One region of the Streptomyces sp. BRA346 genome, then DNA from elsewhere that is predicted to be linked to it. Evidence: riboswitches for the same ligand, from Rfam matches in the RefSeq annotation. Region 1 holds a riboswitch; the other holds the start of a gene.
What was found. Region 1 has a riboswitch for S-adenosylmethionine ahead of LCH29_RS10285 (aminotransferase class V-fold PLP-dependent enzyme). Riboswitches for the same ligand answer to the same signal wherever they lie in the genome.
Positions count from the first base shown of each region.

Region 2: it holds a riboswitch for S-adenosylmethionine, as region 1 does, so the genes downstream of both, thrC (threonine synthase) here and LCH29_RS10285 (aminotransferase class V-fold PLP-dependent enzyme) in region 1, are expected to answer to the same signal.

Region 1 covers NZ_JAIWIH010000006.1:115,506-120,203, forward strand. The annotation lists gene qcrB (cytochrome bc1 complex cytochrome b subunit) at 1-705, shown strand, start outside; gene trpD (anthranilate phosphoribosyltransferase) at 846-1,925, shown strand; SAM riboswitch class IV at 2,323-2,440, shown strand; gene LCH29_RS10285 (aminotransferase class V-fold PLP-dependent enzyme) at 2,597-3,958, shown strand; gene LCH29_RS10290 (Lrp/AsnC family transcriptional regulator) at 3,970-4,251, opposite strand; gene LCH29_RS10295 (rhomboid family intramembrane serine protease) at 4,248-4,698, opposite strand, start outside.
Region 2 covers NZ_JAIWIH010000030.1:22,968-27,665, reverse strand. The annotation lists gene LCH29_RS30700 (alpha,alpha-trehalose-phosphate synthase (UDP-forming)) at 193-1,656, opposite strand; gene LCH29_RS30695 (glucosyl-3-phosphoglycerate synthase) at 1,726-2,673, opposite strand; SAM riboswitch class I at 2,849-2,990, shown strand; gene thrC (threonine synthase) at 3,008-4,294, shown strand; gene LCH29_RS30685 (MoaD/ThiS family protein) at 4,291-4,569, shown strand.

The DNA of each region.
Region 1 (4,698 bases):
TACATGGGCTTCGCCGAGGGTCTGGTCCGTGTGATGCCCGCCTGGGAGATCAACGCCTGGGGTCATACGCTCGTCCTGGGCGTGTTCATCCCGATCGTGCTCTTCCCGCTGGTCCTCTTCGCGATCGGCCTCTACCCCTTCATCGAGGGCTGGATCACCGGCGACAAGCGCGAGCACCACATCCTGGACCGCCCGCGCAACGCCCCGACCCGTACGGCCTTCGGTGTCGCCTGGCTGACCGCGTACTTCGTGATGCTGATCGGCGGCGGCAACGACCTGTGGGCCACCCACTTCCACCTGTCGATCAACTCGATCACCTGGTTCGTGCGGATCGGCTTCTTCGCCGGCCCGGTCCTCGCGTTCATCGCCACCAAGCGGATCTGCCTCGGCCTCCAGCGCCGCGACAAGGAGAAGGTGCTGCACGGTCGCGAGACCGGCATCATCAAGCGCCTGCCGCACGGTGAGTTCATCGAGGTGCACGAGCCGCTCACGCAGGAGCAGCTGCACGTGCTCACCCAGCACGAGCAGCCGAAGGCGTACGAGATCGGCCCCGAGGTCGACGAGAACGGCGTCCGCCGCAAGGTCAAGGGGTCGCAGAAGCTGCGGGCCAGGCTGTCCAAGTCGTACTACGGCAAGGACGCCTTCATCCCGAAGCCGACCTCCGAGGAGTACAAGGAGATCACCAGCGGCCACGGCCACCACTGATCTCTTCCGTCATCTGACGCCACAGACCGGGGCCCCGGCCCGGACCTCACCGTCCGGACCGGGGCCCCGGTCGTGGTCATGAACGTCTTCCGCGCCGATAGGCTTGGCCTGATCGAGCCATAGCCACTCAGGAGCGGACCATGGACGTTGTGACCCCAGCCGGAGGCGACAGCACCGCGACGGCCCGCACCTGGCCGGATGTGCTCAGCTCCCTCCTCGGCGGCCAGGACCTCGGGGCCGACGACACCGCCTGGGCCATGGACCGCATCATGCGCGGGGAGGCCACCGACGCCCAGATCGCCGGGTTCGCGGTCGCGCTGCGGGCCAAGGGCGAGACCGTGGCCGAGCTGTCCGGCCTCGTCCGCGCCATGTACGGGCACGCCAAGACGATCGAGGTGCCCGGGCCGACCGTCGACATCGTCGGCACGGGCGGCGACCGTGCCAAGACCGTCAACATCTCGACCATGTCCGCCCTGGTGGCGGCCGGGGCGGGCGCGCGCGTCGTCAAGCACGGCAACCGCGCCTCGTCCTCCGCGAGCGGCGCCTCCGACGTCCTGGAGAAGCTCGGCGTCAACCTGGATCTGAGCCCGGCGCGGGTGGCCGAGATCGCCGAGGAAGCGGGCATCACCATGTGCTTCGCGGTCAAGTTCCACCCGTCGCTGCGGCACGTCGCGGCGGCCCGCCGCGAGCTGGGCATCGCCACCCCGTTCAACTTCCTCGGCCCGCTCACCAACCCGGCCCGGGTCCGCTGCCAGGTGACGGGCGTCGCCGATGCCCGCATGGCGCCGATCATGGCCGGGGTGCTGGCCGAGCGGGGCTCCTCGGCGCTGGTCTTCCGGGGCGACGACGGTCTGGACGAGCTGACCGTCACCGCGACCTCCCAGGTGTGGGTGGTGCGGGACGGCACGGTCCGCCGGGAGACGTTCGACCCGCGCGACATCGGCTTCGACCTGGCCCCGGTGGAGGCGCTGCGCGGCGCCGACGCCTCGCACAACGCGGACGTGGCCCGCCGCCTGCTGGCGGGCGAGACGGGCCCGGTCCGCGACGCGGTCCTCCTGAACTCGGCCGCCGCCCTGGCGACCCTGGACTGGGACCGCGAGCCCGCTGACACCCCGCTCCCGGCCCGCATCGCGGCGGGCGTCACCCGAGCCGCCGCCTCGATCGACTCGGGCGCCGCGAGGCAGTCCCTGGAACGGTGGGTCCGGGCCAGCAACGCGTAACGGGCGCCTGGGGTTTCGTTGCCGGGTGCGGCCCGGTGGCCGGGTTGTGCCCACCCGTTCCTCCCCCAGCTACCGCTGGGAGGTGCCCCCTCCGCGGAACGATTGCCCACAACCAGGTCGACCTCCCCAACCTCGCGCCCGCTCCTCAGCCCTCGCGCCCGCTCCTCAGCTCTTGCCCCGTCCCCAGCCCTCCGGGCGTACCACCCAGCCCCTCCGGCGTTTGAGGAGCGGGGGTGCAGGGGGCGGAGCCCCGGCGGGGTCGGGGGCGGAGCCCCGGTGGGGCCCGGGGGCTTGCCCCCGGTTTCGGGGAGGGGCGGGGTGGGGGAAGCCCCCGCCCCGCGTCCACTATGCGGACGCGCGCTGAGGTGTCGCGCGTCCGCATGGCATAATCCCCCCAGGTCACGAGCGACAGCGACTTCGGCCCCGGCCCGCTGTCCGGCAACCCTCCGTCCGTGGCGGGGTGCCCCGGGTGATGACCAGGCCGCCCGCAGCGAGGCGTGCGGCAAGCGCGGACCCCTCGCACTAGGGGTCCTGGTGGTCGAGGGAGTTTCTCCGTGACGCAGCGAATGCGCTAGGGCCGCAGCGCCCCGTTTTCCCCCCTGCTCCGCGCGGAGCCCACCGTGCGTTGAGCGAGTTTCCGCATGCTCGCAACCCCATCGGGAGAATTCGCCATGTCCGTGTGCCCTTCTGCTGTCGAGACCTCCGCCCCGCTCGCCGTCCTCGGCAGTGACGTCACCGTGCCCCTGGTCACCGGCGGTGAGGTGACCTACGCAGCCCTCGACTACGCGGCCAGCGCGCCCGCCCTGCGGCGGGTGTGGGACGACGTCGCCGCGTACGCCCCGTACTACGGGAGCGTCCACCGCGGCGCGGGGTACCTGTCGCAGTTGTCGACGGACCTCTTCGAGACGAGCCGCAAGGACGTCGCGGCGTTTCTGGGGTGCCGGGAGGACGACCAGGTGGTCTTCACCCGCTCGACCACCGACTCGCTCAACCTGCTGGCCGCCGCGCTGCCCACCGGCACGGAGGTGTTCGTGTTCGAGACCGAGCACCACGCCTCGCTGCTGCCGTGGGAGCAGCGGGAGGACACCCGGGTGACCTACCTGAGCGCGCCGCGCTCGCCGCGGGAGGCCGTGGAGACGCTGGAGAAGGCGCTGGCGGGGCGGGCCGGGGGCCCGGCGCTGGTGTGCGTGACGGGCGCGTCGAACGTGACGGGCGAGCTGTGGCCGGTGCGGGAGCTGGCCGCGGCGGCGCACGCGCGGGGCGCCCGTATCGTGCTGGACGCCGCGCAGCTGGCCCCGCACCACCCGGTGGACATCGCGGAGGCGGACGTGGACTGGGTGGCGTTCTCGGGGCACAAGCTGTACGCGCCGTTCGGGGCGGGCGTCCTGGCGGGCCGGGCCGACTGGCTGCGCGAGGCGCGGCCGTACCTGGCGGGCGGCGGCGCGAGCCGCAAGGTCGCGCGGCGGGACGACGGCGGGGTGGACGTCGAGTGGCACACCACCGCGGCGCGGCACGAGGCCGGTTCGCCGAACGTGATCGGGGTGTACGCGATCGCCTCGGCGTGCAGGGCGCTGTCCGAGGCCGGGTTCGACGGCCTGGTGGCGCGGGAGCGGCAGCTGATCGCGACCGTACGGGAGGGGCTGGCGGAGGTGCCCGAGGTGCGGCTGCTGTCGCTGTTCGGCGACGACGCGCCGCGCGTGGGGGTGCTGTCGTTCGTCGTGGAGGGCTGGAACAGCTCGCACTTCGCGGCGGCGCTGTCCGCGGAGTACGGGATCGGCGTACGGGACGGGCTGTTCTGCGCGCATCCGCTGGTGCGGACCCTGCTGGGTGGCGAGGCCGGCGACCCGGGGGAGTGCGGCGCGCCCGAGGCCGCCCCGGGGGAGCGCTCCCTGAACGCGATCCGCGTCAGCTTCGGCGCGGGCACCCCGGATGAGCATGTGGAGCGCTTCGTCCGGGCGGTGAAGGAGCTGGTCCGGGACGGCGCGAAGTGGGAGTACCGCACGGAGGACGGCCGCTGCGTGCCCGCGCGCTAGCCCGATACGACCTAGCTGTCGAGACCGATGGCGAACGCGGCTTCCAGGTCGTGCTGGGAGTAGGTGCGGAACGCGATGTGGGTCTCGGTGGAGGCCACCCCCGGCAGCTTGCTGATCTGGCCCGTGATGATGTCCGCGAGGTCGTCGTGGCGGGCCACCCGCACCATCGCGATCAGATCGTGCGCGCCGGTGACCGAGTAGACCTCGCTGACGCCCTCGATCGCGGCGATCTTCTCGGCGGTCTCCGGGATCCGGTCCACGCTGGTCTTGATGAGCACGATCGAAGTGATCACGGCTGGCTTTCTCCCTCGCTGGACCTGGCTGCGCCGCCCACTCTATCCGGCCGTCCGAAGCGGGCCCACGCGTAGAGAAATCCCAGGGTGAAGCCCACGAGATGGGCGAGGTAGGCCACTCCGGGGCGGGCGTCGGCCTGGCGGGCGGCGAGCCACTGGAGGGTGACCCAGAAGATCAGTACGGCCCAGGCGGGGAAGCGCAGCGGGAGGAAGAACAGGAACGGGAACAGGCTGGTCACCCGGGCGCGCGGAAAGAGCCATAAGAAGGCGCCGAGGACGCCGGAGATGGCGCCGGAGGCGCCGACCAGCGTCTGCGGCGATGAGGCGTGGGCGGCGGCGTAGCCGAGGAGCGCGAGATAGCCGGTGACGAGGTAGAAGAGGGCGAAGTGCATACGGCCCATGCGTTCCTCGGTCATCGCCCCGAAGACGTAGAGGAACAGCATGTTG
Region 2 (4,698 bases), on a different contig from region 1:
CGGCGTGGCGTGGGCCTGGCGGTTCGCCCCGGTGGCCTGCCCGCCCGTAGCGGGTCAGGGCGGAGGGCGGTGGGCGGCGCCTGGCGCTCGGGCCGGGGCGAAGCCCCCCGCTAACGGGGTCCGGGGCGGAGCCCCGGGGTGGGTCGGGGTCCGGGGCGGAGCCCCGGTTCGGGGAGGGGCGGGGTGGGTACTTCAACCCTCTTGCAGGGCCCGTAGCTGGGTCAGGAACCAGTCGCGGGGTGGGAGGGCCGTGGCCGCCGCGGACAGGCGCTTCGTGCGGTCCGCCCGCTCGGCGTCCGGGGTGCGGAGGGCCTCGTCGAGGGCGCGGGCCGTGCCCTCGACGTCGTACGGGTTCACCGTCACCGCGTCCGCGCCCAGCTCCTCGTACGCTCCCGCCTCCCGCGACAGCACCAGCGCGCAGCCGCGCTCGGAGACGACCGGGACCTCCTTGGCGACCAGGTTCATCCCGTCCCGGATGGGGTTGACGAGGGCCACGTCGGCCAGCCGGTAGGCGGCCAGGGAGCGTGCGAAGTCGTCCTTCACGTGGAGCGCGACCGGCTGCCAGCCCTCCGTTCCGTACTCCGTGTTGATCTCCTCGGCGAGCAGCCGCACCCGCTCGGTGTAGTCGCGGTAGACGGTCAGGTCCTGGCGTGACGGATAGGCGAAGGCCACGTGGACCACGCGCTCGCGCCACTCGGGGTGGGTCTCCAGCAGGCGGCGGTAGGCCAGCAGCCCGCGCACGATGTTCTTGGACAGCTCGGTGCGATCCACCCGGACGATCGTCTTCCGGCCCGGTCCGATCTGCTCGCGCAGCGCCGCCAGCCGCTCGTCGACGTCGGCCGCACGCGACCGCTCCCGCAGGAAGTCGGCATCGGCGCCGAGGCCGTGCACCCCGAGCCGGGTCTCGCGGCCCTCGAAGCGGACGGCGGCCGGGGAGCCGTCCGGCCCCCGGACGACCTCCGCGCCCAGCACCGCCGCACAGCAGTCGGCGAACGCGGCGGCCCAGCGCCCGGTGAGGAAGGCGGCGCGGTCGCCGCCGAGGATGCCGCGCAGCACGCCCGCGGCGACGTCGTCCGGCAGCAGCCGGTAGTAGTCCGGGGGCGCCCACGGCGTGTGCGAGAAGTGGCCGATCCGCAGGTCTGGGCGGCGGGCCCGGAGCAGCCCGGGGACCAGCGCCAGGTGGTAGTCCTGCACCAGCACGACCGCGCCGTCGGCCGCCTCCTGGGCGAGCGCGTCGGCGAAGGCCGCGTTGTACGCCTCGTACGCCTCCCACTGGGCGCGGAACTCCGCGTCGAAGACCGGCTCGACCGGGGTCTGGTAGAGCAGGTGGTGGACGAACCACAGCACCGAGTTCGCGACGCCGTTGTACGCGGCGGCGAAGACGTCCGGCGCGATGTCCAGCATCCGCACCTGCTGCCCGCCGGTGTGGTCCGCGTCCAGGTGCCCCGCCCCGGCGCGGCGCGCCGCCTCGCGGTCGCCGTCGCCGAGCGCGGCGCACACCCAGACCGCGCCCGCGTCGGGCCCGATCGCGCTCAGCCCGGAGACCAGCCCGCCGCCCCCGCGCTTGGGGGAGAGCGAACCGTCCTCGCCCAGCGCGTACGAGACCGGGCCGCGGTTGGACGCGACGAGGATCGGTGCGCTGCGTTCAACGGCCATGTCGCGAGCCTAGCCATCGGGCACCGCGCGCAAACGTACGTACGGTTTCTTGCCCCGGAAGAGGCGCCCTCAGGCCGCGCGCCGCTCCGCGTACTCCGGGATCTCGATCATCGGCGGCCGCTCCTCCGTGTCCACCGCCGTCGTCCGCGGCTCGAAGCCGTTCTCGCCGCGCTCGAACTGGGTCAGCCGCGGCCGCACCAGATGGCCGCGGGCCAGCCGCAGCTGCGCGGTGCGGTAGATCGCGGCGGCCATCCGGCCGAGCGCCTTGCCGTCCTGGTGGCGGTGTTTGCGCACGCCGATGTCGACCTGGGCGAGGGCGTCGAGCCCGACCGTGTGCAGCGCGTCGACCAGCAGGCCCAGCTCGACCCCGTACCCGACGGGGAACGGCAGCCGCTCCAGCAGCGAGCGCCGGGCCGCGTACTCGCCGCCCAGCGGCTGGACGAAACCGGCGAGCTGCGGCCAGTGCAGGTTCAGCAGCGGCCGCGCGACCAGCTCGGTGACCCGTCCGCCCTGGCCCGCGGTGTCCCGCAGCGGCCGGTCGTACATGCCCTTGACCAGCTGCACCCCGGGGTCGGTGAGCAGCGGCCCGACGATGCCGGAGACGAAGCGCGCGTCGAATTCGCGCAGGTCGGCGTCGATGAAGCAGACGATGTCGCCGCTGGTGGCCAGCAGCGACCGCCACAGCACCTCGCCCTTGCCGGGCAGCGCGGGCAGCCGGGGCAGCAGCGCGTCGCGGTGCACCACCCTCGCCCCGGCCGCCGCCGCGACCTCGGCGGTGCGGTCCGTGGAGCCGGAGTCCAGCACCACCAGCTCGTCGACGAGCGGCACGGCCTCGGTCATCAGATCGCGGCGGATCGCGGCGGCGATCTCGCCGACGGTCGCCTCCTCGTTCAGCGCGGGCAGCACCACGCTGACGCTCGTCGCCGTGTCGCGCTTCGCGGCCAGCAGGCGGTCCAGCGGACGGTCGTCGGCCGACCAGGAGCGGTGCTCCAGCCAGCGCTCCACCTCATCCAGCACCTGTTTCGTCTCCCTGCTGTGATCGCGCGGCGTGATCGTTGTGATCCATCTCGCGGTTCGGACGGCTAGCTCAACCATCCGGGCCGTCGGTTACAGTCTTGAACAGCGCACATGACCTTCGTATGTCGGGGGCTCGGTGCGGACAAACGCCCCGGGTGCGGCCCGGCGGCCATACCGCTCATCCAGAGGGGCAGAGGGAACGGCCCGTTGAAGCCCCGGCAACCCTCCAGCTGGTCTCGCGTCCTGTAGCGAGGCTCCCAGCTCGGGAAGGTGCCAATTCCGTCTCGTGGCGAAATGCGTCCCGAGGAAGATGAGGAGAAAGGGCCTCGCCTCCATGGCTGTGCAATCCGTCGAAAGCTCAACCACTTCCGCTGCCGCTTTCGGCCCCGCCGTCGCCCTGTCCTGCCGCGAGTGCGGTGAGCGCTTCGACCTCGGCCCGATCTTCGCGTGCGGGTCGTGTTTCGGGCCGCTCGAGGTGGCGTACGAGCTGCCGAGCGGCGATCCCGAGGGACTGCGGAAGCAGATCGAGGCCGGTCCCGACAACATCTGGCGCTATGCGCCGCTGCTGCCCGTCCCCGCCGACGTGGCCGCGCTCCCCAGCCTGAGCCCGGGCTTCACCCAGCTCGTCAAGGCCGACCGGCTCGCCCGTGAGCTGGGCGTCACCGGCGAGCTGCACGTCAAGGACGACTCCGGCAACCCGACCCACTCCTTCAAGGACCGGGTCGTCGCCATCGCCGTCCAGGCGGCCCGCACCTTCGGCTTCACCACCCTGTCCTGCTCCTCCACCGGCAACCTGGCCGGTGCGGTGGGCGCCGCGGCGGCCCGCGCGGGCTTCCGCTCCTGCGTCTTCATCCCGCACGACCTGGAGGCGGGCAAGGTCGTCATGGCCGCCGTCTACGGCGGTGACCTGGTCGGCATCGAGGGCAACTACGACGACGTCAACCGCTTCTGCAGCGAGCTGATCGGCGACCCGGCGGGCGAGGGCTGGGGCTTCGTCAACGTCAACCTGCGGCCGTACTACGGCGAGGGCTCCAAGACCCTGGCGTACGAGATCTGCGAGCAGCTCGGCTGGCGGCTGCCGGACCAGATCGTCGTCCCGATCGCGTCCGGCTCCCAGCTCACCAAGATCGACAAGGGGCTCAAGGAGCTGATCGCGCTCGGTCTGGTCGAGGACAAGCCGTACAAGATCTTCGGCGCCCAGGCCGAGGGCTGCTCCCCGGTGTCCACCGCCTTCAAGGCGGGCCACGACGTGGTACGCCCGCAGAAGCCGAACACCATCGCCAAGTCGCTGGCCATCGGCAACCCGGCGGACGGCCCGTACGTCCTCGACATCGCGCGCCGCACCGGCGGGGCGGTGGAGGACGTCACCGACGAGCAGGTGGTCGACGCGATCAAGCTGCTCGCCCGCACCGAGGGGATCTTCGCGGAGACCGCGGGCGGCGTGACCGTCGGCGTGACCAAGAAGCTGATCGAGGACGGGCTGCTCGACCCGTCCCTGACGACCGTCGTCCTCAACACCGGCGACGGCCTGAAGACCCTCGACGCGGTGGCCCCCACCACGGGTCCCTCCGCCATCATCCGCCCCACCCTTGACTCGTTCCGAGAGGCTGGCCTCGCATGAGCGTCAACGTCCGAATCCCGACCATCCTGCGTACCTACACCGGCGGCCAGGCCGAGGTCAGCGCCGAGGGCGCGACCCTCGCCGAGGTTCTGGCGGACCTGGAGAAGAACCACGCGGGCATCTCCGCGCGCGTCCTGGACGACACCGGCAAGCTGCGCCGCTTCGTGAACGTCTACGTCAACGACGACGACGTGCGGTTCGCCGAGGGCCTGGCCACGGCCACGCCGGACGGCGCCGGGGTGTCGATCATCCCCGCGGTCGCGGGTGGCTGCTGACGCCCCATCACCCCGCTCACCTCTGGAAATCGCCTCGCCCGGGAAGATCCGGACGGGGCGATTCCGTGTGTGGAATCGCGATACAGTTGCCCCGCTTCTCCATCGGGCGCGGGCTATCTGATCAAGCCC